3 regions of the Lysinibacillus sp. G01H genome follow, and region 1 is predicted to be linked to each of the others. Evidence: a T-box and tRNA genes for the amino acid it is inferred to sense, from the RefSeq annotation. Region 1 holds a T-box; the other regions hold tRNA genes.
The links. The T-box of region 1 lies ahead of argS (arginine--tRNA ligase). A T-box ahead of a tRNA ligase gene usually reads a tRNA of that ligase, here a tRNA-Arg.
Positions count from the first base shown of each region.

Region 2: it encodes a tRNA-Arg, which carries the amino acid that the T-box ahead of argS (arginine--tRNA ligase) is inferred to sense. The anticodon was not compared.
Region 3: it encodes a tRNA-Arg, which carries the amino acid that the T-box ahead of argS (arginine--tRNA ligase) is inferred to sense. The anticodon was not compared.

Region 1 covers NZ_CP118397.1:2,228,225-2,236,188, forward strand. Annotated here, with positions in the region: gene PSR12_RS11280 (ABC-F family ATP-binding cassette domain-containing protein) at 1-374, opposite strand, end outside; gene PSR12_RS11285 (FAD-dependent oxidoreductase) at 970-2,856, shown strand; T-box leader at 2,938-3,157, shown strand; gene argS (arginine--tRNA ligase) at 3,202-4,875, shown strand; gene PSR12_RS11295 (MFS transporter) at 5,006-6,181, shown strand; gene PSR12_RS11300 (TcaA NTF2-like domain-containing protein) at 6,436-7,539, shown strand; gene recQ (DNA helicase RecQ) at 7,547-7,964, shown strand, end outside.
Region 2 covers NZ_CP118397.1:115,879-123,842, forward strand. Annotated here, with positions in the region: rRNA gene PSR12_RS00560 (23S ribosomal RNA) at 1-2,558, shown strand, start outside; rRNA gene rrf (5S ribosomal RNA) at 2,674-2,789, shown strand; tRNA gene PSR12_RS00570 (tRNA-Val) at 2,800-2,875, shown strand; tRNA gene PSR12_RS00575 (tRNA-Thr) at 2,879-2,954, shown strand; tRNA gene PSR12_RS00580 (tRNA-Lys) at 2,961-3,036, shown strand; tRNA gene PSR12_RS00585 (tRNA-Leu) at 3,054-3,138, shown strand; tRNA gene PSR12_RS00590 (tRNA-Gly) at 3,176-3,250, shown strand; tRNA gene PSR12_RS00595 (tRNA-Leu) at 3,256-3,344, shown strand; tRNA gene PSR12_RS00600 (tRNA-Arg) at 3,353-3,429, shown strand; tRNA gene PSR12_RS00605 (tRNA-Pro) at 3,439-3,515, shown strand; tRNA gene PSR12_RS00610 (tRNA-Ala) at 3,536-3,611, shown strand; rRNA gene PSR12_RS00615 (16S ribosomal RNA) at 3,754-5,305, shown strand; tRNA gene PSR12_RS00620 (tRNA-Ile) at 5,400-5,476, shown strand; tRNA gene PSR12_RS00625 (tRNA-Ala) at 5,489-5,564, shown strand; rRNA gene PSR12_RS00630 (23S ribosomal RNA) at 5,654-7,964, shown strand, end outside.
Region 3 covers NZ_CP118397.1:3,545,143-3,553,106, forward strand. Annotated here, with positions in the region: gene nadC (carboxylating nicotinate-nucleotide diphosphorylase) at 1-106, shown strand, start outside; gene nadA (quinolinate synthase NadA) at 93-1,196, shown strand; gene PSR12_RS18010 (VOC family protein) at 1,359-1,775, shown strand; tRNA gene PSR12_RS18015 (tRNA-Glu) at 1,835-1,906, opposite strand; tRNA gene PSR12_RS18020 (tRNA-Ser) at 1,909-1,999, opposite strand; tRNA gene PSR12_RS18025 (tRNA-Asn) at 2,010-2,086, opposite strand; tRNA gene PSR12_RS18030 (tRNA-Ile) at 2,091-2,167, opposite strand; tRNA gene PSR12_RS18035 (tRNA-Gly) at 2,169-2,242, opposite strand; tRNA gene PSR12_RS18040 (tRNA-Phe) at 2,248-2,323, opposite strand; tRNA gene PSR12_RS18045 (tRNA-Asp) at 2,382-2,457, opposite strand; tRNA gene PSR12_RS18050 (tRNA-Met) at 2,461-2,535, opposite strand; tRNA gene PSR12_RS18055 (tRNA-Ser) at 2,589-2,681, opposite strand; tRNA gene PSR12_RS18060 (tRNA-Ile) at 2,697-2,773, opposite strand; tRNA gene PSR12_RS18065 (tRNA-Met) at 2,781-2,854, opposite strand; tRNA gene PSR12_RS18070 (tRNA-Ala) at 2,883-2,958, opposite strand; tRNA gene PSR12_RS18075 (tRNA-Pro) at 2,975-3,051, opposite strand; tRNA gene PSR12_RS18080 (tRNA-Arg) at 3,061-3,137, opposite strand; tRNA gene PSR12_RS18085 (tRNA-Leu) at 3,146-3,234, opposite strand; tRNA gene PSR12_RS18090 (tRNA-Gly) at 3,240-3,314, opposite strand; tRNA gene PSR12_RS18095 (tRNA-Leu) at 3,351-3,435, opposite strand; tRNA gene PSR12_RS18100 (tRNA-Lys) at 3,453-3,528, opposite strand; tRNA gene PSR12_RS18105 (tRNA-Thr) at 3,536-3,611, opposite strand; tRNA gene PSR12_RS18110 (tRNA-Val) at 3,615-3,690, opposite strand; rRNA gene rrf (5S ribosomal RNA) at 3,701-3,816, opposite strand; rRNA gene PSR12_RS18120 (23S ribosomal RNA) at 4,009-6,936, opposite strand; rRNA gene PSR12_RS18125 (16S ribosomal RNA) at 7,118-7,964, opposite strand, start outside.

The sequences.
Region 1 (7,964 bases):
TCTGCAAATTCACCTTCTAACTCTGCAGCACGCATGCCATCCTCATCGGAGAAATCTTCCTTTGCATAGATAGCGTCTTTTTCTGTTTTCACGTCATATAGGCGTTTATTTCCCATAATAACTGTGTCGAGCACAGTATGCTCATCGTATTCGAAGTGGTTCTGTTTCAGGACAGATAAACGTTCGTCCTTACCCATCGATACATTTCCTTCCTGCGCTTCAATTTCACCAGAAAGAATTTTTAAAAATGTTGATTTACCAGCACCATTTGCCCCAATTAAACCGTAGCAATTGCCTGGTGTGAATTTTATATTTACGTCTTCAAATAGTTTACGATCGCCATAGCGAAGACCTACATTACTAACTTGAATCATGCAAGTTCCTCCTTTTTTTCACAATGGCTCTAGTATAGCATGAAATATGTTCCATAGTCTATAAACATTATTAAATCAAGGTTTGGCGTTCTTTTCACATTTTTTGTTAAACATAAACTGAATAAAGATACAATAAAAAAGTTAAATTTGGTGTAACTTTCTTTGAGAGTGAGACGTCTATATTGTAGTGTGATTAACTATTTTTGAAAAAGAATAGAAAAATGACATCATTTACCACGGGGATTTTAGTTGCTTATTCACAAAGGTTTCGTCTAAAATGATTCTGACTGTTTATATATCAAGTAAATCATCACTGGTGCCCACAAGCCCATCCCCGTTTTGAATGCCAGCTATTTGTGGCTCTTTCATTTATACTAGATAGATGTTGCTAAAGTTAGACTAAAAACATCACAATCCTCATAAATGATTTCATTCATTTATCTTGATGATAATTTCATAAAAAATGCTGTAAGCCAATGAATTATTCGTTGTTGGTAATGATATGCCTGCGTTCAACTAGGACATTCAGCCCTTGTGGCGGGAATGATGATTAAATAAACACATCGATGGAAATTTTAACAATTGGAGGTATATTATGGGTAAGGGCTTATTATGGACAGCCACTTGTGTAATAGTAGTTTTACTTGGGTTTGGTAGCTACTATTTTATTAAAGAAATAACAAACTCTATGGCATACAATAAATTAGTAGATGAGTATAAAAAGCCAGAACCAATTGAACATATAGAGGAAGAATATGATGTTATTGTCATCGGTGGTGAACCAGAGGGTGTGGCTGCGGCTGTGGCTGCTGCTCGAAATGGTGCGAAAACATTGCTGGTCGAAAAACGACAAGAGTTAGGTGGATTATTTACATATGGTATGCTGAATTTCCTCGACATTCCTCGTAATGGCCATAACAAATCGATTAGTGAGGGAATATTTAAGGAATGGCATGAGCTTGTTAGAGGGAATGACGCTTTTGGCATTGTAGGTGCTAATGCAGCCTTTAAAAAGCTGATCGATGAAGAGCCCAACTTAACTTTATCCGTGCAAACCGAGGTTGTGAAAGCGAATGTCAAACAACAACAATTAACGTCTGTGGAATTAAAAAATGAGTACGGTACATATGTTGTGACGGGGAAATCATTTATAGATGCTACACAGGATGCTGATTTTGCTGCCTTGTCGGGCGTTCCTTTCTTTGTGGGTGGAGAAGATATTGGCATAAAGGATAAGCGTATGGCTGTGACGTTAATGCTACATTTAAAAAATGTCAATTGGGATGAAGTCAAAAAAGCGGCTAATTCTGGTGTATTTGGCGGTGCTAATTTAAATCATACGGTGATGTGGGGCTTTACAAAGCTGCATGATGAATACAAGCCATTACAAGAGGGCACAAGATTACGAGGCTTAAACTTAGCTCGTGTAGATGATGAATATTTCATCAATGCCTTACAGATTTTTGGTATTGATGGCTTGAATGAATCCTCAAAACAAGCGGCGATTGTCGCTGGGAAGAAAGAAACGTTACACATTCTAAAATATTTACAAACAAACTTCCCAGGGTTTGAAAAGGCTGAAATTGTCAGCTATCCAGAAGAACTCTACGTCCGAGAAACGAGACACATTTGGGCAGAGTATCAATTACCAATGGCAGACCTGTGGAAAAATAGTGATCAGTGGGATAGCATTGGCATTGCCTCTTATCCAGTCGATGTGCAAGCGCAAACGCCTCATGATTACGGCTATGTGATCGCTGCACCAAAGCAATATGCTATTCCTTTCCGTTCGTTAGTACCGAAGGATATTGATGGCTTACTGGTTGTCGGACGCTCTGCTGGTTATTCATCACTTGCAGCTGGTAGTGCACGTATTGTTCCAACAGGGATGGTAACTGGTGAAGCGGCTGGGACTGCAGCTGCTCTTGCACAGAAGCACGATGTAACCTTTAGAGACATGAGTAAGGATAAACCATTAATCGCTACATTACGAAAGCAATTGGCTAAACAAGGTGCCTATGTTGATTCATTTTCAATTGAGTATCCATATCAAGGAGAATGGTATGATGAAGCCATTCAAACGCTCATTAATTACGGCCTTGTAGTGGGCGGCTATGATAATGACTTAAAAGTAGACAGTAAGGCGACGAAAATAAAGTTTGCTAAAATGTTAAAAGAGAGTATGTTACGTGCTGGTGGAGAAAGTGGATCAGGAATGAAGGACCAACTCGAAATTGTCATCAATAAGGTTTATAATCAAGGTGATGAAGCTATTGAGCGAGATGAGCTGGCTCAATATTTGGCCGACGTCCTAATCGGTGAATCCAATGAGACTAACTGGGATACATTAGTAGAAAAAGGAATTATCACGGAGAAAGTAGCGAAGAAAGTCTCTGACAATAAGGAATTAAAATTAAAAGAGATGTATGCCATTATGGCTGATGTGATTCAGTATGTAGAAAAAAAACGTTCCTCCTTGTGAGGAGCGTTTTTTGCTGAAATGGCAACGTAAAAAATGGTTGACGCCAATAAGGAAATCCTGTAATATATGTCAAAATCATAGAAAAATTCGATGAAAAAGAGAGTAATTGATGGGATGACTGGCAAGCGAGTTAGGGATGGTGGGAGCCTAATGCAGGAACCATGAATGAAGCGCACTTTGGAGAAGGTTCTCGAACAAGTAGTAGAGAATAGCGGGGCGTCACCTCGTTAACAACGGAAAGTGGTCATGTTACATGACAACTAGAGTGGTACCACGGGATTATCATGCTCTCGTCTCTAATTATAGAGGCGAGGGCTTTTTTATTTGAACAGGAGGAGGAGTAAAATGAATCAACTAATCGCCAACAGTATAGCGGTCGCATTAAAGCAACAAATAATAGGAGAGGAAATAGTGTCATTATTAGAAAAACCCAAAAGTTTGGAGCTTGGGGACGTAGCCTTTCCATGCTTTACTCTAGCAAAAGTGTGGAAAAAATCACCGCAAAGTATCGCAGCACATATTGCAAGTCAAATAAATCATGACAGCATTGAGCGTGTGCAAGCTGTTGGTGGCTATGTTAATATTTTTCTCGATCAACAAAAGGTGACCCAACAGGTGTTAAGCAAGATTCTGCGCGACAAGCAACAATATGGTACTACTCCAACAAAGGTGGGAGCGGTCGTCTTGGATTTTTCCTCTCCTAATATCGCCAAGCCTTTCTCAATGGGACATTTACGTTCAACGGTCATCGGCAATGCCTTAGCAAATATTGCAGAAAAAAATGGCTATCAAGCCATTCGTATTAATCATTTAGGGGACTGGGGTACACAGTTTGGCAAGCTTATTGTTGCTTATCAGCTTTGGGGTGATAAACAGGCCATTTCAGCGTCACCGATAGAGGAGTTATTAAAGATTTATGTGAAGTTTCATGAAGAGGCAGAGCAAGACCCAACGCTCAATGAACAGGCTCGTGCCGCCTTTAAAGCATTGGAGGACGGTAATGAAGAGGCACAGGCATTATGGCAATGGTTCCGAGATGTGTCATTCGTAGAATTTCAAACAATATATGAGCTATTAGGAATTCATTTTGATGGCTTTACAGGTGAATCCTTTTACAATGACAAAATGCCATCCGTTGTAACAGAATTAAAAGAAAAAGGGCTCCTCGTGGAATCAGAAGGTGCGTATGTTGTGGAGATGGAGGAGATGCCTCCATGTTTAATAAAGAAAACGGATGGGGCCACGCTTTATGCGACGCGTGATTTAGCAGCTGCCCTGTATCGCCAACAGCACTACCAGCCCCAAAAGATGTTCTACGTTGTTGGCAATGAGCAGTCCCTCCACTTTAAACAACTTTTTCAGGTCATCGAAAAAATGGGCTATCCTTGGGCAAAGAATTTGCAACATGTGTCATTTGGCATGATGCTGAAGGATGGTAAAAAAATGTCGACGCGTAAAGGCAAAGTGGTGCTATTAGCTGATGTACTAGCAGAAGCTATAACGACAGCACAGCGTAATATGGAGCAGAAAAATCCTTCTCTGCCTAATAAAGAGCAAGTCGCAAAGCAAGTGGGGGTTGGAGCGGTAATTTTTAATGATTTAAAAGCCCATCGTCTAAACGATATTGAATTTTCAATCGAGCAAATGATGAATTTTGAAGGCGAAACAGGGCCATACGTACAATATACATATGCACGTATTTGCTCTATTTTAGATAAAGCGAAAGCTCCGACTCAAGATATATTATTCAAATCTTTAGGAGAGCAGGCTTGGCCGATGATCCTATTATTAGAACAGTTTCCTAAAACGGTAGCTATGGCTTTTGAGCAGGCTGATCCGTCCCAAATAGCGAAGTATGCCTTACAACTGGCACGTTTATTTAATAAATATTATGCACAGTACAAAATATTAGCAGAGGACGAACAGCAAGCATCCCGTCTTGCTCTATGTCAGAGTGTTGCGATTGTTTTAAAAGAGTCATTAGCCTTATTAGGTATTGAATCACCTGAAAATATGTAAGAAGCATTAGCCATTTAAAGATAAACTGTCCAATCATTGACCATCCATCGAAAACATGATAAAAGGATAGAGGAATCCATGCAAGCTTTTCATAAATAAAGGCAGCGTATTAATAGAGAGGATCAAACAAATGGCTAAAAAACATTGGACCGTATCACTCACCTTCGTGGTCATTAGTACATTTTTTGTAGCTCTTAATATGAGACCAGCTGTCACGGGAATAGGACCGCTTTTTAATATCCTCATGACATCCTTACAAGTCTCGAATACAAGCATGAGCTTTCTCACTGCTATCCCCGTTTTTTGTATGGGATTATTTGCACCTTTGGCTGTCCCGCTTCAGCGAAAAATGGGCACGAAATCAGCTATCACCCTTTTAGTGGCGATCCTTGTCGTTGCGAATGGGCTACGCTTTTTCCAAGCAAGTTATCTCTTGCTCATCGTGACAAGCTTTGCGGCAGGCTTAGCGATTGCAATGATTGGTCCTATTCTAAATGCTTATATTAAGAAAAAGTTTCCAGAACGCTTTACGACAGTAGTCGGTATCTATTCATTCGGTATTGGCGTAGGGGCTACCTTAAGTGCAGCCTTAACCGTGACTTTTTATCAGGGTTTCAGTAATAGTTGGACAATCGCCCTTGGCATGTGGTCAATCCTTGCTATAGTTGCTCTCGTTATCTGGCTAGCGGCAATTCCATCCGAACACAACGAGCAACTCCAACAAGTAACTACGTCAGAAGAAGTCCGTAATCCGTGGACATCTAGACGTGCCTGGGTAATTTTACTGTACTTTGGTTTACAAACATCACTCTTTTTCTCAATTATGTCATGGCTTACGCCGCTATTGCAGGATAAAGGCCTGTCATTAGAGGCATCCAGTGCCATGCTAACAATTATGTCTATTGTACAAATGATAGGTAATATGGCGGTCCCAATTCTCATGGAAAAATGGCCAAGTCGAATGGCCTGGCTACTAGTGTTTAGCTTTGTTGGCGTGATTAGTTTTATGCTACTCTGGCTGACAGCGGGTTTTTACCTATGGCTGGCTGTTTTATTAATTGGTATTGTGCTAAGTGGGCTATTTCCAATCGGACTATTGTTGCCTCTTGATGAAGCCAAAAATGATCAGGAGGCCACTAGTTGGTCATCTATGGTGCTGGCAGGTGGCTTTATGGTAAGTGCCATTATCCCCATTCTAATAGGCGTTTGCTATGACCTAACAGGCAACCATACATGGACGTATCTGATCTTTGTATTATTAATGCTCGGCATTCTAGTAACGACAGGACTATTAAGGAAAAAATGATTGTCAGAGACATGTGTCAGGTTGCACATGTCTTTTTATGTGAAAATTATTTTGAGGGTATGATATCCTTCCATCCTCACAGCAAATTTTGGCTTCCATCAATATTAATGGGTAGAAAGAAATGACTTTAAGGTAGTTGCTGCATTTTTCTAATATTATTCAATTTATAATAATATTATGTAAACTTGAAACATTACTAGTCCTTGATTATGATAGAGAAGAGAGAATGTAGAATAGAAAGTTTTGGTGAAGGTATGTATAAAAAAGTGCTCATTTTAGGAGCGACAGCTTTTCTTGTCGCAGGCTGCGACAGTCAAATAGGGACAGGATGGTTTCAAAATAAAAAGGCAGAGGTGGAAACAGAGGGAACTGTGACGAAGCAACAGGAAAAAATTGTCCCAGAGGTCAAAGTGATTGGAGAGCATGGTGTTGGAGCAGGCATTATTATCAGACAACAGGATGATCAACTGTATATTTTAACGAATGGTGCACTAGTGGCATCCAAACCAACTGCTCTTGTTCAATTTGGTCATGACAAGCTGGTAGCAGCAACTATTCATGTCATGTCAACAGCCTATAATATGGCCCTGTTACGAGTAACCTATCAAGCGGAAGTGCAAGTGCCTAATTTATATGAAGGAGAGCTAAGTCAGCTGGCTGTTTATGTGAATGGCTTACCCTATACGATTCAAAAATACCAAGATAGAGTAGCGGCCTATTATATAAAAGCGGAACAATCGATCCCTCTAGGAAGCCCTGTCATGGAGGCTGAAAACGGAGCCATTGTCGGATTATATTTTAATCGACAACAGCAAGGACAGTCACAGCCATACATATTGCCTATAAAGGAATTCCAAGCATCCATCGATGAATGGATTGAGGAGGGCATGACAGCCAGTGTACGACTTTCCCAATCGAAAAACTTATACCCCTATATTGAACAAGGGGATAAAGAAGCTGTACAGCAAGCCATCGAACAATATGGAGAAAATATATTTGCGTATAATACCGATGAAATTAAGCTATTTTTAGATACGTTTCACAAGTATTTAAAGGGGGCGGTGACAACCCAGGATGCAAGTGTTATGAAACCGATTGTCGGAACAGAGGCTATACAAGAAACCTTGGCTAGTATGGTTGCCTATTATGCTTCCAAGCAAGCCAAAATTCATTTCTCAGACACGGATATTCAGGCAATTCGCGTAGAAGGACAGCGTCTTATCGTCCAGGCTAAAACGGAATATATCCTGACGAATGCTGCTGGACAGGAGGCACTTGCCTACTCCAACATGTTGTATGAGTTAGAAAAAAATGAACAGGGCGAGTACAAGCTACTTGGTCTCACAAACAAGGAGTGAATTTTGCATGGAGCAAGCTAGACAAATGCTACAGCATCATTTTGGCTATGATACCTTTCGCCAAGGTCAAGCCCAAATTATTGAACAAACATTACGAGGGCAGTCAAGTCTTTGTGTCATGCCAACAGGTGGAGGGAAATCCATTTGCTATCAAATTCCAGCGTTAATGCTTGAGGGGTTAACCATCGTGATTTCGCCACTGATTTCACTGATGCAAGATCAGGTGGAGGCTTTACGTACAGCAAATATTCCAGCAGCCTATATCAATAGTACGCTGACAGCACAGGAAGTGGATGAAACCATGCAGCTTGCCAGTGCGGGTTATTTAAAGCTCCTCTATATTGCACCTGAGCGTCTGGAAAGTACGACGTTTCTTCAAGCATTGTCGAATTTATCTGTCCCTTTACTTGCGATTGACGAGGCTC
Region 2 (7,964 bases), 2.1 Mb from region 1:
TAAAAGCCCTGTAGTCGAAAGTTCGTTCTCTCCTGAGTGGATCCTGAGTACGGCGGAACACGTGAAATTCCGTCGGAATCCGGGAGGACCATCTCCCAAGGCTAAATACTACCTAGTGACCGATAGTGAACCAGTACCGTGAGGGAAAGGTGAAAAGCACCCCGGAAGGGGAGTGAAAGAGATCCTGAAACCGTGTGCCTACAAGTAGTTAGAGCCCGTTAATGGGTGATAGCGTGCCTTTTGTAGAATGAACCGGCGAGTTACGATTACGTGCGAGGTTAAGCTTTAGAAGGCGGAGCCGCAGCGAAAGCGAGTCTGAATAGGGCGAAATAGTACGTGGTCGTAGACCCGAAACCAGGTGATCTACCCATGTCCAGGGTGAAGGTGAGGTAACACTTACTGGAGGCCCGAACCCACGCACGTTGAAAAGTGCGGGGATGAGGTGTGGGTAGCGGAGAAATTCCAATCGAACTTGGAGATAGCTGGTTCTCTCCGAAATAGCTTTAGGGCTAGCCTCGTGATGAGAATACTGGAGGTAGAGCACTGTTTGGACTAGGGGGCCATCCCGGTTTACCGAATTCAGACAAACTCCGAATGCCAGATATTTATACACGGGAGTCAGACTGCGAGTGATAAGATCCGTAGTCAAAAGGGAAACAGCCCAGACCACCAGCTAAGGTCCCAAAGTAATCGTTAAGTGGAAAAGGATGTGGCGTTGCACAGACAACCAGGATGTTGGCTTAGAAGCAGCCATCATTTAAAGAGTGCGTAATAGCTCACTGGTCGAGTGACGCTGCGCCGAAAATGTATCGGGGCTAAACGATTCACCGAAGCTGTGGATTGACATCTACGATGTCAGTGGTAGGAGAGCGTTCTAAGTGCGTTGAAGTCAGACCGGAAGGACTGGTGGAGCGCTTAGAAGTGAGAATGCCGGTATGAGTAGCGAAAGACGGGTGAGAATCCCGTCCACCGTATGACTAAGGTTTCCTGAGGAAGGCTCGTCCGCTCAGGGTTAGTCGGGACCTAAGCCGAGGCCGATAGGCGTAGGCGATGGACAACAGGTTGATATTCCTGTACCACCTCCTCACCGTTTGAGAAATGGGGGGACGCAGTAGGATAGGGTAAGCGCGCCGTTGGTTGTGCGCGTCCAAGCAGTAAGGCGTGTGTGTAGGCAAATCCGCACACTGTAACGTTGAGCTGTGATGGCGAGTCCGTATGGACGAAGTTCCTGATTTCACACTGCCAAGAAAAGCCTCTATCGAGGTGAGAGGTGCCCGTACCGCAAACCGACACAGGTAGTCGAGGAGAGAATCCTAAGGTGTGCGAGAGAACTCTCGTTAAGGAACTCGGCAAAATGACCCCGTAACTTCGGGAGAAGGGGTGCTCTTGAGCGTGCAAGCGCATGAGAGCCGCAGTGAATAGGCCCAGGCGACTGTTTAGCAAAAACACAGGTCTCTGCAAAACCGTAAGGTGACGTATAGGGGCTGACGCCTGCCCGGTGCTGGAAGGTTAAGAGGAGTGGTTAGCGCAAGCGAAGCTGCGAATTGAAGCCCCAGTAAACGGCGGCCGTAACTATAACGGTCCTAAGGTAGCGAAATTCCTTGTCGGGTAAGTTCCGACCCGCACGAAAGGCGTAACGATCTGGGCACTGTCTCAACGAGAGACTCGGTGAAATTATAGTACCTGTGAAGATGCAGGTTACCCGCGACAGGACGGAAAGACCCCGTGGAGCTTTACTGTAGCCTGATATTGAATTTTGGTACAACTTGTACAGGATAGGTAGGAGCCAGAGATCTCGGAGCGCCAGCTTCGAAGGAGGCGTCGGTGGGATACTACCCTGGTTGTATTGAAATTCTAACCCATGCCCCTTAGCGGGGCAGGAGACAGTGTCAGGCGGACAGTTTGACTGGGGCGGTCGCCTCCTAAAAGGTAACGGAGGCGCCCAAAGGTTCCCTCAGAATGGTTGGAAATCATTCGTAGAGTGTAAAGGCACAAGGGAGCTTGACTGCGAGACCTACAAGTCGAGCAGGGTCGAAAGACGGGCTTAGTGATCCGGTGGTTCCGCATGGAAGGGCCATCGCTCAACGGATAAAAGCTACCCCGGGGATAACAGGCTTATCTCCCCCAAGAGTCCACATCGACGGGGAGGTTTGGCACCTCGATGTCGGCTCATCGCATCCTGGGGCTGTAGTCGGTCCCAAGGGTTGGGCTGTTCGCCCATTAAAGCGGTACGCGAGCTGGGTTCAGAACGTCGTGAGACAGTTCGGTCCCTATCCGTCGTGGGCGTAGGAAATTTGAGAGGAGCTGTCCTTAGTACGAGAGGACCGGGATGGACACACCGCTGGTGTACCAGTTGTCTTGCCAAAGGCATCGCTGGGTAGCTATGTGTGGACGGGATAAGTGCTGAAAGCATCTAAGCATGAAGCCCCCCTCAAGATGAGATTTCCCATTACGCAAGTAAGTAAGATCCCTCAAAGACGATGAGGTAGATAGGTTCGAGGTGGAAGTGTGGTGACACATGGAGCTGACGAATACTAATCGATCGAGGACTTAACCAAAAAAGTTTGAAGCATTCAATGCACCGTTTATCCAGTTTTGAAAGAACAAGTAAGTTTTAAAAAAAGCTTGTATTTATACTGAAATATGGTATAATAAATCTTGTCTTTTAATAAGTCTAGTGATGATGGCAAAGAGGTCACACCCGTTCCCATACCGAACACGGAAGTTAAGCTCTTTAGCGCCGATGGTAGTTGGGGGCTTCCCCCTGTGAGAGTAGGACATCGCTAGGCATAATACCCAGGAGGATTAGCTCAGCTGGGAGAGCATCTGCCTTACAAGCAGAGGGTCGGCGGTTCGAGCCCGTCATCCTCCACCATATGCCGGTTTAGCTCAGCAGGTAGAGCAACTGACTTGTAATCAGTAGGTCGTGGGTTCGATTCCTATAGCCGGCACCATTTTTCGAGCCATTAGCTCAGTTGGTAGAGCATCTGACTTTTAATCAGAGGGTCGAAGGTTCGAGTCCTTCATGGCTCACCATTTTCAAATAATAATAAGCGGGTGTGGCGGAATTGGCAGACGCACTAGACTTAGGATCTAGCGCCGCAAGGCGTGGGGGTTCGACTCCCTTCACCCGCACCATTATTTTCATTGCCAGATAAAAAAAGCTTATGCACATGCGGAAGTAGTTCAGTGGTAGAACACCACCTTGCCAAGGTGGGGGTCGCGAGTTCGAACCTCGTCTTCCGCTCCAAATGTGCCGGGGTGGCGGAACTGGCAGACGCACAGGACTTAAAATCCTGCGGTAGGTGACTACCGTACCGGTTCGATTCCGGTCCTCGGCACCATTTTAAATGCGCCCGTAGCTCAATTGGATAGAGCGTCTGACTACGGATCAGAAGGTTATGGGTTCGACTCCTGTCGGGCGCGCCATAATAACAACGGGAAGTAGCTCAGCTTGGTAGAGCACTTGGTTTGGGACCAAGGGGTCGCAGGTTCGAATCCTGTCTTCCCGACCATTTCCTAAAAATAAAAAAACGGGGCCTTAGCTCAGCTGGGAGAGCGCCTGCCTTGCACGCAGGAGGTCAGCGGTTCGATCCCGCTAGGCTCCACCAATTCAAATACATGAACCTTGAAAACTGAACAAGCAAAACGTAATCAATAAAGTTTTAAGTAGCTAGTTTTACTAGCGAACGAAACACAATTTTGGACATCAAACATGATGCCAGCAAAACAATTTGAGCTAATCAAATTTCTTTTATGGAGAGTTTGATCCTGGCTCAGGACGAACGCTGGCGGCGTGCCTAATACATGCAAGTCGAGCGAACAGAAAAGGAGCTTGCTCCTTTGACGTTAGCGGCGGACGGGTGAGTAACACGTGGGCAACCTACCCTATAGTTTGGGATAACTCCGGGAAACCGGGGCTAATACCGAATAATCTCCTTTACTTCATGGTGAAGGACTGAAAGACGGTTTCGGCTGTCGCTATAGGATGGGCCCGCGGCGCATTAGCTAGTTGGTGAGGTAACGGCTCACCAAGGCGACGATGCGTAGCCGACCTGAGAGGGTGATCGGCCACACTGGGACTGAGACACGGCCCAGACTCCTACGGGAGGCAGCAGTAGGGAATCTTCCACAATGGGCGAAAGCCTGATGGAGCAACGCCGCGTGAGTGAAGAAGGTTTTCGGATCGTAAAACTCTGTTGTAAGGGAAGAACAAGTACAGTAGTAACTGGCTGTACCTTGACGGTACCTTATTAGAAAGCCACGGCTAACTACGTGCCAGCAGCCGCGGTAATACGTAGGTGGCAAGCGTTGTCCGGAATTATTGGGCGTAAAGCGCGCGCAGGCGGTCCTTTAAGTCTGATGTGAAAGCCCACGGCTCAACCGTGGAGGGTCATTGGAAACTGGGGGACTTGAGTGCAGAAGAGGAAAGTGGAATTCCAAGTGTAGCGGTGAAATGCGTAGAGATTTGGAGGAACACCAGTGGCGAAGGCGACTTTCTGGTCTGTAACTGACGCTGAGGCGCGAAAGCGTGGGGAGCAAACAGGATTAGATACCCTGGTAGTCCACGCCGTAAACGATGAGTGCTAAGTGTTAGGGGGTTTCCGCCCCTTAGTGCTGCAGCTAACGCATTAAGCACTCCGCCTGGGGAGTACGGTCGCAAGACTGAAACTCAAAGGAATTGACGGGGGCCCGCACAAGCGGTGGAGCATGTGGTTTAATTCGAAGCAACGCGAAGAACCTTACCAGGTCTTGACATCCCGTTGACCACTGTAGAGATATAGTTTCCCCTTCGGGGGCAACGGTGACAGGTGGTGCATGGTTGTCGTCAGCTCGTGTCGTGAGATGTTGGGTTAAGTCCCGCAACGAGCGCAACCCTTGATCTTAGTTGCCATCATTTAGTTGGGCACTCTAAGGTGACTGCCGGTGACAAACCGGAGGAAGGTGGGGATGACGTCAAATCATCATGCCCCTTATGACCTGGGCTACACACGTGCTACAATGGACGATACAAACGGTTGCCAACTCGCGAGAGGGAGCTAATCCGATAAAGTCGTTCTCAGTTCGGATTGTAGGCTGCAACTCGCCTACATGAAGCCGGAATCGCTAGTAATCGCGGATCAGCATGCCGCGGTGAATACGTTCCCGGGCCTTGTACACACCGCCCGTCACACCACGAGAGTTTGTAACACCCGAAGTCGGTGAGGTAACCTTTTGGAGCCAGCCGCCGAAGGTGGGATAGATGATTGGGGTGAAGTCGTAACAAGGTAGCCGTATCGGAAGGTGCGGCTGGATCACCTCCTTTCTAAGGATTATTTCGGAATACAAACCTTGGGTTTGTACGATTACGTTTTGCGTTCAGTTTTGAAGGTTTATGAAATTTAATAAAACTTCCAAGAGGGCCTATAGCTCAGCTGGTTAGAGCGCACGCCTGATAAGCGTGAGGTCGATGGTTCGAGTCCATTTAGGCCCACCATATATACCTCTTGGGGCCTTAGCTCAGCTGGGAGAGCGCCTGCCTTGCACGCAGGAGGTCAGCGGTTCGATCCCGCTAGGCTCCACCATTTTTTTGTTCTTTGAAAACTGGATAAAACGACATTGAAATTGTAACAAACACATTTATTTTTTAAGTTTTTTATAGGCTTAATAACTTGGTTAAGTTATTAAGGGCGCACGGCGAATGCCTTGGCACTAGGAGCCGAAGAAGGACGGCACTAACACCGATATGCTTCGGGGAGCTGTAAGTGAGCTTTGATCCGGAGATTTCCGAATGGGGGAACCCACTACGTTTAATCGCGTAGTATCTTGACGTGAATACATAGCGTCTTGAAGGCAGACCCAGGGAACTGAAACATCTAAGTACCTGGAGGAAGAGAAAGAAAAATCGATTCCCTGAGTAGCGGCGAGCGAAACGGGAAGAGCCCAAACCAAGAGGCTTGCCTCTTGGGGTTGTAGGACACTCAATACGGAGTTACAAAAGAGCGAGTTAGATGAAGCGACTTGGAAAGGTCCGCCAGAGCAGGTAAAAGCCCTGTAGTCGAAAGTTCGTTCTCTCCTGAGTGGATCCTGAGTACGGCGGAACACGTGAAATTCCGTCGGAATCCGGGAGGACCATCTCCCAAGGCTAAATACTACCTAGTGACCGATAGTGAACCAGTACCGTGAGGGAAAGGTGAAAAGCACCCCGGAAGGGGAGTGAAAGAGATCCTGAAACCGTGTGCCTACAAGTAGTTAGAGCCCGTTAATGGGTGATAGCGTGCCTTTTGTAGAATGAACCGGCGAGTTACGATTACGTGCGAGGTTAAGCTTTAGAAGGCGGAGCCGCAGCGAAAGCGAGTCTGAATAGGGCGAAATAGTACGTGGTCGTAGACCCGAAACCAGGTGATCTACCCATGTCCAGGGTGAAGGTGAGGTAACACTTACTGGAGGCCCGAACCCACGCACGTTGAAAAGTGCGGGGATGAGGTGTGGGTAGCGGAGAAATTCCAATCGAACTTGGAGATAGCTGGTTCTCTCCGAAATAGCTTTAGGGCTAGCCTCGTGATGAGAATACTGGAGGTAGAGCACTGTTTGGACTAGGGGGCCATCCCGGTTTACCGAATTCAGACAAACTCCGAATGCCAGATATTTATACACGGGAGTCAGACTGCGAGTGATAAGATCCGTAGTCAAAAGGGAAACAGCCCAGACCACCAGCTAAGGTCCCAAAGTAATCGTTAAGTGGAAAAGGATGTGGCGTTGCACAGACAACCAGGATGTTGGCTTAGAAGCAGCCATCATTTAAAGAGTGCGTAATAGCTCACTGGTCGAGTGACGCTGCGCCGAAAATGTATCGGGGCTAAACGATTCACCGAAGCTGTGGATTGACATCTACGATGTCAGTGGTAGGAGAGCGTTCTAAGTGCGTTGAAGTCAGACCGGAAGGACTGGTGGAGCGCTTAGAAGTGAGAATGCCGGTATGAGTAGCGAAAGACGGGTGAGAATCCCGTCCACCGTATGACTAAGGTTTCCTGAGGAAGGCTCGTCCGCTCAGGGTTAGTCGGGACCTAAGCCGAGGCCGATAGGCGTAGGCGATGGACAACAGGTTGATATTCCTGTACCACCTCCTCACCGTTTGAGAAATGGGGGGACGCAGTAGGATAGGGTAAGCGCGCCGTTGGTTGTGCGCGTCCAAGCAGTAAGGCGTGTGTGTAGGCAAATCCGCACACTGTAACGTTGAGCTGTGATGGCGAGTCCGTATGGACGAAGTTCCTGATTTCACACTGCCAAGAAAAGCCTCTATCGAGGTGAGAGGTGCCCGTACCGCAAACCGACACAGGTAGTCGAGGAGAGAATCCTAAGGTGTGCGAGAGAACTCTCGTTAAGGAACTCGGCAAAATGACCCCGTAACTTCGGGAGAAGGGGTGCTCTTGAGCGTGCAAGCGCATGAGAGCCGCAGTGAATAGGCCCAGGCGACTGTTTAGCAAAAACACAGGTCTCTGCAAAACCGTAAGGTGACGTATAGGGGCTGACGCCTGCCCGGTGCTGGAAGGTTAAGAGGAGTGGTTAGCGCAAGCGAAGCTGCGAATTGAAGCCCCAGTAAACGGCGGCCGTAACTATAACGGTCCTAAGGTAGCGAAATTCCTTGTCGGGTAAGTTCCGACCCGCACGAAAGGCGTAACGATCTGGGCACTGTCTCAACGAGAGACTCGGTGAAATTATAGTACCTGTGAAGATGCAGGTTACCCGCGACAGGACGGAAAGACCCCGTGGAGCTTTACTGTAGCCTGATATTGAATTTTGGTACAACTTGTACAGGATAGGTAGGAGCCAGAGATCTCGGAGCGCCAGCTTCGAAGGAGGCGTCGGTGGGATACTACCCTGGTTGTATTGAAATTCTAACCCATGCCCCTTAGCGGGGCAGGAGACAGTGTCAGGCGGACAGTTTGACTGGGGCGGTCGCCTCCTAAAAGGTAACGGAGGCG
Region 3 (7,964 bases), 1.3 Mb from region 1:
GGGTATTCAATGGATTTCACTTGGCTCCTTAACACATTCAGTTAAAGCTTTTGATATTAGTGCACTCGTTCAAATGAAAGGAGATCATTCCCTTGTCCATCACTAGTTTATTACAACAGACGACATTACTCCCAGAGCATTATCGGGAACTATCTGTAAAGGAAATGGAATCTCGTATTTTATCAATAAAGAAAAAATTAGGTCCTAAATTATTTATTCCTGCCCACCATTATCAAAAAGATGAAGTCATTCAATTTGCAGATGCAACTGGGGATTCTTTACAGTTAGCTCAATTATCCGCAGCAAATAAGGAAGCTGAACACATCGTATTTTGCGGTGTACATTTTATGGCAGAGACTGCTGATATGCTGACAACGAAACAGCAACGTGTCTATTTACCAGATATGCGCGCTGGTTGTTCAATGGCTGATATGGCAGATATTTATCAAACAGAACAAGCATGGCCCATTCTTCAAGAACTCTTTGGTGATACGATTATTCCTCTAACCTATGTTAATTCAACTGCGGCTATTAAAGCCTTTACTGGAAGGCATGGTGGTGCTTGTGTCACTTCATCGAATGCAAAGGAACTTGTTCAATGGGCTTTTACCCAAAAACAGCGTATCTTCTTTTTACCTGACCAACATTTAGGAAGGAATACTGCCTATGATTTAGGTATACCTCTTGAAAATATGGCTGTTTGGAATCCACATAAGAACTTGCTCGAAACAAAAGAGCCTCTTGAAAATATCCAGGTTATTCTTTGGAAGGGTCACTGCTCTGTGCACGAAGGGTTTACGGTTCAACATACAGAGGTTATTCGCAAAGAACACCCGACTATGAGGATTATCGTTCACCCAGAGTGCAGCCGTGAAGTGGTAGCAGCGGCTGATGATGCAGGCTCCACAAAATACATTATTGATACAATCAATCGAGCTCCAAGCGGATCTGCATGGGCAATTGGAACAGAAATGAATCTTGTCAATCGCATTATTAAGCAGCATCCTGATAAACATATTGTCTCCTTAAATGAAAACTTTTGTCCTTGTTTAACAATGAATCGAATTGACCTTCCACATTTGTTATGGAGCTTAGAAAGTATTGAGCAAGGTCAACCTCATAACCGTATACAAGTAGATGAACATACTACCGCTGAAGCACTTAGTTCACTTGATAGAATGCTAGCCAGAGGATAAATAGTTAAACTTTTTAAACAGAAAGGTTGAAGATATAACCTTTCTGTTTTTGTTTACAAACACCTGCTTTCAATAGTGCTAATGGCTTCCATTTTCGCCTACATTGCTAAAATTGACACGACTTTATGCTCCATGATACTGTCAATTTGGAGGTGATATTAAATGGCTTTTCAATCGAAAAATATCTTTATCAATTTACCAGTAAAAGATCTAAACAAATCTATCAGTTTTTTTAAGGAATTAGGTTTTGAGTTCAATCAACAATTCAGTGATGAAACAACAGCCTCAATGATTATTAGTGAAAATATCTTCGCATTAATAATGGTTGAAGAACGATTTAAAGGATTTAGTAAGAAAGAAGTTACAGATACTACTACTTCTGCAGAAGCAATCTTATGTCTTTCTGCTGAAAGCCGAGAACAAGTAGATCAATTAGTGAATAAGGCACTTGCCTCTGGTGGTAAACCATATAGTGAACCACAAGATCACGGATTTATGTATGGTTGGGGTTTTCAAGATGTAGATGGGCATATCTGGGAAGTGGTTTATATGGATGAAAATGCATTGAATCAAGAGTAAATTTTGTATCTATGAATATCAAAAAACAGTAGATGCAAATGCATCTACTGTTTTTAGTATGACCCGTACGGGATTCGAACCCGTGTTACCGCCGTGAAAGGGCGGTGTCTTAACCACTTGACCAACGGGCCCATGGCGGAGAAGGAGGGATTTGAACCCTCGCGCCGGTTACCCGACCTACACCCTTAGCAGGGGCGCCTCTTCAGCCTCTTGAGTACTTCCCCAAAATAAAAATGGCTCCGAAGGCAGGACTCGAACCTGCGACAACCTGATTAACAGTCAGGTGCTACTACCAACTGAGCTACTTCGGAATAATGGTGGGCCTAAATGGACTCGAACCATCGACCTCACGCTTATCAGGCGTGCGCTCTAACCAGCTGAGCTATAGGCCCTTGGAGCGGGTGATGGGAATCGAACCCACGACATCAGCTTGGAAGGCTGAGGTTTTACCATTAAACTACACCCGCATAAATGGTGGGTCAGGACGGAATCGAACCGCCGACACTTAGAGCTTCAATCTAATGCTCTACCAACTGAGCTACTGACCCATTTCGTCCATGCTAAGCTTACTCACTCTTTTGCTTCTCATGACTTTTATTTTAAAAATGGCGGTCCCGACCGGGATCGAACCGGCGATCTCCTGCGTGACAGGCAGGCATGTTAACCGCTACACCACGGGACCTTTTGGTTGCGGGGGCTGGATTTGAACCAACGACCTTCGGGTTATGAGCCCGACGAGCTACCACTGCTCCACCCCGCGATAATTTTATGCTGTTTCGAGTTTTTAAAGCACCATTTATAAAAATTTAAAACTGGAGGAGGTAGAGGGATTCGAACCCCCGCGCGGTGTTACCCGCCTGTCGGTTTTCAAGACCGATCCCTTCAGCCAGACTTGGGTATACCTCCGTTACAATATATAAATGGTGGACCTTGCAGGACTCGAACCTGCGACCGGACGGTTATGAGCCGTCTGCTCTAACCAACTGAGCTAAAGGTCCTTTAAGATGGCGGCAGAGGGGATCGAACCCCCGACCTTACGGGTATGAACCGTACGCTCTAGCCAGCTGAGCTACGCCGCCAGGATCTTTATACTGGTTAATTTACTTATGGTGGAGCCTAGCGGGATCGAACCGCTGACCTCCTGCGTGCAAGGCAGGCGCTCTCCCAGCTGAGCTAAGGCCCCATAATTTTTTTGGAAATGGTCGGGAAGACAGGATTCGAACCTGCGACCCCTTGGTCCCAAACCAAGTGCTCTACCAAGCTGAGCTACTTCCCGTTGTTCTTTTGGCGCGCCCGACAGGAGTCGAACCCATAACCTTCTGATCCGTAGTCAGACGCTCTATCCAATTGAGCTACGGGCGCATTTAAAATGGTGCCGAGGACCGGAATCGAACCGGTACGGTAGTCACCTACCGCAGGATTTTAAGTCCTGTGCGTCTGCCAGTTCCGCCACCCCGGCACATTTGGAGCGGAAGACGAGGTTCGAACTCGCGACCCCCACCTTGGCAAGGTGGTGTTCTACCACTGAACTACTTCCGCATGTGCATAAGTTTTTTTATCTGGCAATGAAAATAATGGTGCGGGTGAAGGGAGTCGAACCCCCACGCCTTGCGGCGCTAGATCCTAAGTCTAGTGCGTCTGCCAATTCCGCCACACCCGCTTATTATTATTTAAAAATGGTGAGCCATGAAGGACTCGAACCTTCGACCCTCTGATTAAAAGTCAGATGCTCTACCAACTGAGCTAATGGCTCGAAAAAATGGTGCCGGCTATAGGAATCGAACCCACGACCTACTGATTACAAGTCAGTTGCTCTACCTGCTGAGCTAAACCGGCATATGGTGGAGGATGACGGGCTCGAACCGCCGACCCTCTGCTTGTAAGGCAGATGCTCTCCCAGCTGAGCTAATCCTCCTGGGTATTATGCCTAGCGACGTCCTACTCTCACAGGGGGAAGCCCCCAACTACCATCGGCGCTAAAGAGCTTAACTTCCGTGTTCGGTATGGGAACGGGTATGACCTCTTTGCCATCATCACTAGACTTATTCGACCTCCAATACACGGCGTATTACTGCGTCAGCTGCTCTCGTTCAATCAGTCACGTACAAAAGTACGCTCCTTCAATCACTCGTTTGCTTCCTTGTACAACTTGTGTCTTGAAGCTCTCTTTTTTATTGAAAGATTTGTTCTTTCAAAACTGGATAAACGGTGCATTGAATGTTTCAAACTTTTTTTGGTTAAGTCCTCGATCGATTAGTATTCGTCAGCTCCATGTGTCACCACACTTCCACCTCGAACCTATCTACCTCATCGTCTTTGAGGGATCTTACTTACTTGCGTAATGGGAAATCTCATCTTGAGGGGGGCTTCATGCTTAGATGCTTTCAGCACTTATCCCGTCCACACATAGCTACCCAGCGATGCCTTTGGCAAGACAACTGGTACACCAGCGGTGTGTCCATCCCGGTCCTCTCGTACTAAGGACAGCTCCTCTCAAATTTCCTACGCCCACGACGGATAGGGACCGAACTGTCTCACGACGTTCTGAACCCAGCTCGCGTACCGCTTTAATGGGCGAACAGCCCAACCCTTGGGACCGACTACAGCCCCAGGATGCGATGAGCCGACATCGAGGTGCCAAACCTCCCCGTCGATGTGGACTCTTGGGGGAGATAAGCCTGTTATCCCCGGGGTAGCTTTTATCCGTTGAGCGATGGCCCTTCCATGCGGAACCACCGGATCACTAAGCCCGTCTTTCGACCCTGCTCGACTTGTAGGTCTCGCAGTCAAGCTCCCTTGTGCCTTTACACTCTACGAATGATTTCCAACCATTCTGAGGGAACCTTTGGGCGCCTCCGTTACCTTTTAGGAGGCGACCGCCCCAGTCAAACTGTCCGCCTGACACTGTCTCCTGCCCCGCTAAGGGGCATGGGTTAGAATTTCAATACAACCAGGGTAGTATCCCACCGACGCCTCCTTCGAAGCTGGCGCTCCGAGATCTCTGGCTCCTACCTATCCTGTACAAGTTGTACCAAAATTCAATATCAGGCTACAGTAAAGCTCCACGGGGTCTTTCCGTCCTGTCGCGGGTAACCTGCATCTTCACAGGTACTATAATTTCACCGAGTCTCTCGTTGAGACAGTGCCCAGATCGTTACGCCTTTCGTGCGGGTCGGAACTTACCCGACAAGGAATTTCGCTACCTTAGGACCGTTATAGTTACGGCCGCCGTTTACTGGGGCTTCAATTCGCAGCTTCGCTTGCGCTAACCACTCCTCTTAACCTTCCAGCACCGGGCAGGCGTCAGCCCCTATACGTCACCTTACGGTTTTGCAGAGACCTGTGTTTTTGCTAAACAGTCGCCTGGGCCTATTCACTGCGGCTCTCATGCGCTTGCACGCTCAAGAGCACCCCTTCTCCCGAAGTTACGGGGTCATTTTGCCGAGTTCCTTAACGAGAGTTCTCTCGCACACCTTAGGATTCTCTCCTCGACTACCTGTGTCGGTTTGCGGTACGGGCACCTCTCACCTCGATAGAGGCTTTTCTTGGCAGTGTGAAATCAGGAACTTCGTCCATACGGACTCGCCATCACAGCTCAACGTTACAGTGTGCGGATTTGCCTACACACACGCCTTACTGCTTGGACGCGCACAACCAACGGCGCGCTTACCCTATCCTACTGCGTCCCCCCATTTCTCAAACGGTGAGGAGGTGGTACAGGAATATCAACCTGTTGTCCATCGCCTACGCCTATCGGCCTCGGCTTAGGTCCCGACTAACCCTGAGCGGACGAGCCTTCCTCAGGAAACCTTAGTCATACGGTGGACGGGATTCTCACCCGTCTTTCGCTACTCATACCGGCATTCTCACTTCTAAGCGCTCCACCAGTCCTTCCGGTCTGACTTCAACGCACTTAGAACGCTCTCCTACCACTGACATCGTAGATGTCAATCCACAGCTTCGGTGAATCGTTTAGCCCCGATACATTTTCGGCGCAGCGTCACTCGACCAGTGAGCTATTACGCACTCTTTAAATGATGGCTGCTTCTAAGCCAACATCCTGGTTGTCTGTGCAACGCCACATCCTTTTCCACTTAACGATTACTTTGGGACCTTAGCTGGTGGTCTGGGCTGTTTCCCTTTTGACTACGGATCTTATCACTCGCAGTCTGACTCCCGTGTATAAATATCTGGCATTCGGAGTTTGTCTGAATTCGGTAAACCGGGATGGCCCCCTAGTCCAAACAGTGCTCTACCTCCAGTATTCTCATCACGAGGCTAGCCCTAAAGCTATTTCGGAGAGAACCAGCTATCTCCAAGTTCGATTGGAATTTCTCCGCTACCCACACCTCATCCCCGCACTTTTCAACGTGCGTGGGTTCGGGCCTCCAGTAAGTGTTACCTCACCTTCACCCTGGACATGGGTAGATCACCTGGTTTCGGGTCTACGACCACGTACTATTTCGCCCTATTCAGACTCGCTTTCGCTGCGGCTCCGCCTTCTAAAGCTTAACCTCGCACGTAATCGTAACTCGCCGGTTCATTCTACAAAAGGCACGCTATCACCCATTAACGGGCTCTAACTACTTGTAGGCACACGGTTTCAGGATCTCTTTCACTCCCCTTCCGGGGTGCTTTTCACCTTTCCCTCACGGTACTGGTTCACTATCGGTCACTAGGTAGTATTTAGCCTTGGGAGATGGTCCTCCCGGATTCCGACGGAATTTCACGTGTTCCGCCGTACTCAGGATCCACTCAGGAGAGAACGAACTTTCGACTACAGGGCTTTTACCTGCTCTGGCGGACCTTTCCAAGTCGCTTCATCTAACTCGCTCTTTTGTAACTCCGTATTGAGTGTCCTACAACCCCAAGAGGCAAGCCTCTTGGTTTGGGCTCTTCCCGTTTCGCTCGCCGCTACTCAGGGAATCGATTTTTCTTTCTCTTCCTCCAGGTACTTAGATGTTTCAGTTCCCTGGGTCTGCCTTCAAGACGCTATGTATTCACGTCAAGATACTACGCGATTAAACGTAGTGGGTTCCCCCATTCGGAAATCTCCGGATCAAAGCTCACTTACAGCTCCCCGAAGCATATCGGTGTTAGTGCCGTCCTTCTTCGGCTCCTAGTGCCAAGGCATTCGCCGTGCGCCCTTAATAACTTAACCAAGTTATTAAGCCTATAAAAAACTTAAAAAATAAATGTGTTTGTTACAATTTCAATGTCGTTTTATCCAGTTTTCAAAGAACAAGTTTTGAAGTGTTTCATTCAGATAGAATGAACCTTCAAAACTGAACGCAAAACGTAATCGTACAAACCCAAGGTTTGTATTCCGAAATAATCCTTAGAAAGGAGGTGATCCAGCCGCACCTTCCGATACGGCTACCTTGTTACGACTTCACCCCAATCATCTATCCCACCTTCGGCGGCTGGCTCCAAAAGGTTACCTCACCGACTTCGGGTGTTACAAACTCTCGTGGTGTGACGGGCGGTGTGTACAAGGCCCGGGAACGTATTCACCGCGGCATGCTGATCCGCGATTACTAGCGATTCCGGCTTCATGTAGGCGAGTTGCAGCCTACAATCCGAACTGAGAACGACTTTATCGGATTAGCTCCCTCTCGCGAGTTGGCAACCGTTTGTATCGTCCATTGTAGCACGTGTGTAGCCCAGGTCATAAGGGGCATGATGATTTGACGTCATCCCCACCTTCCTCCGGTTTGTCACCGGCAGTCACCTTAGAGTGCCCAACTAAATGATGGCAACTAAGATCAAGGGTTGCGCTCGTTGCGGGACTTAACCCAACATCTCACGACACGAGCTGACGACAACCATGCACCACCTGTCACCGTTGCCCCCGAAGGGGAAACTATATCTCTACAGTGGTCAACGGGATGTCAAGACCTGGTAAGGTTCTTCGCGTTGCTTCGAATTAAACCACATGCTCCACCGCTTGTGCGGGCCCCCGTCAATTCCTTTGAGTTTCAGTCTTGCGACCGTACTCCCCAGGCGGAGTGCTTAATGCGTTAGCTGCAGCACTAAGGGGCGGAAACCCCCTAACACTTAGCACTCATCGTTTACGGCGTGGACTACCAGGGTATCTAATCCTGTTTGCTCCCCACGCTTTCGCGCCTCAGCGTCAGTTACAGACCAGAAAGTCGCCTTCGCCACTGGTGTTCCTCCAAATCTCTACGC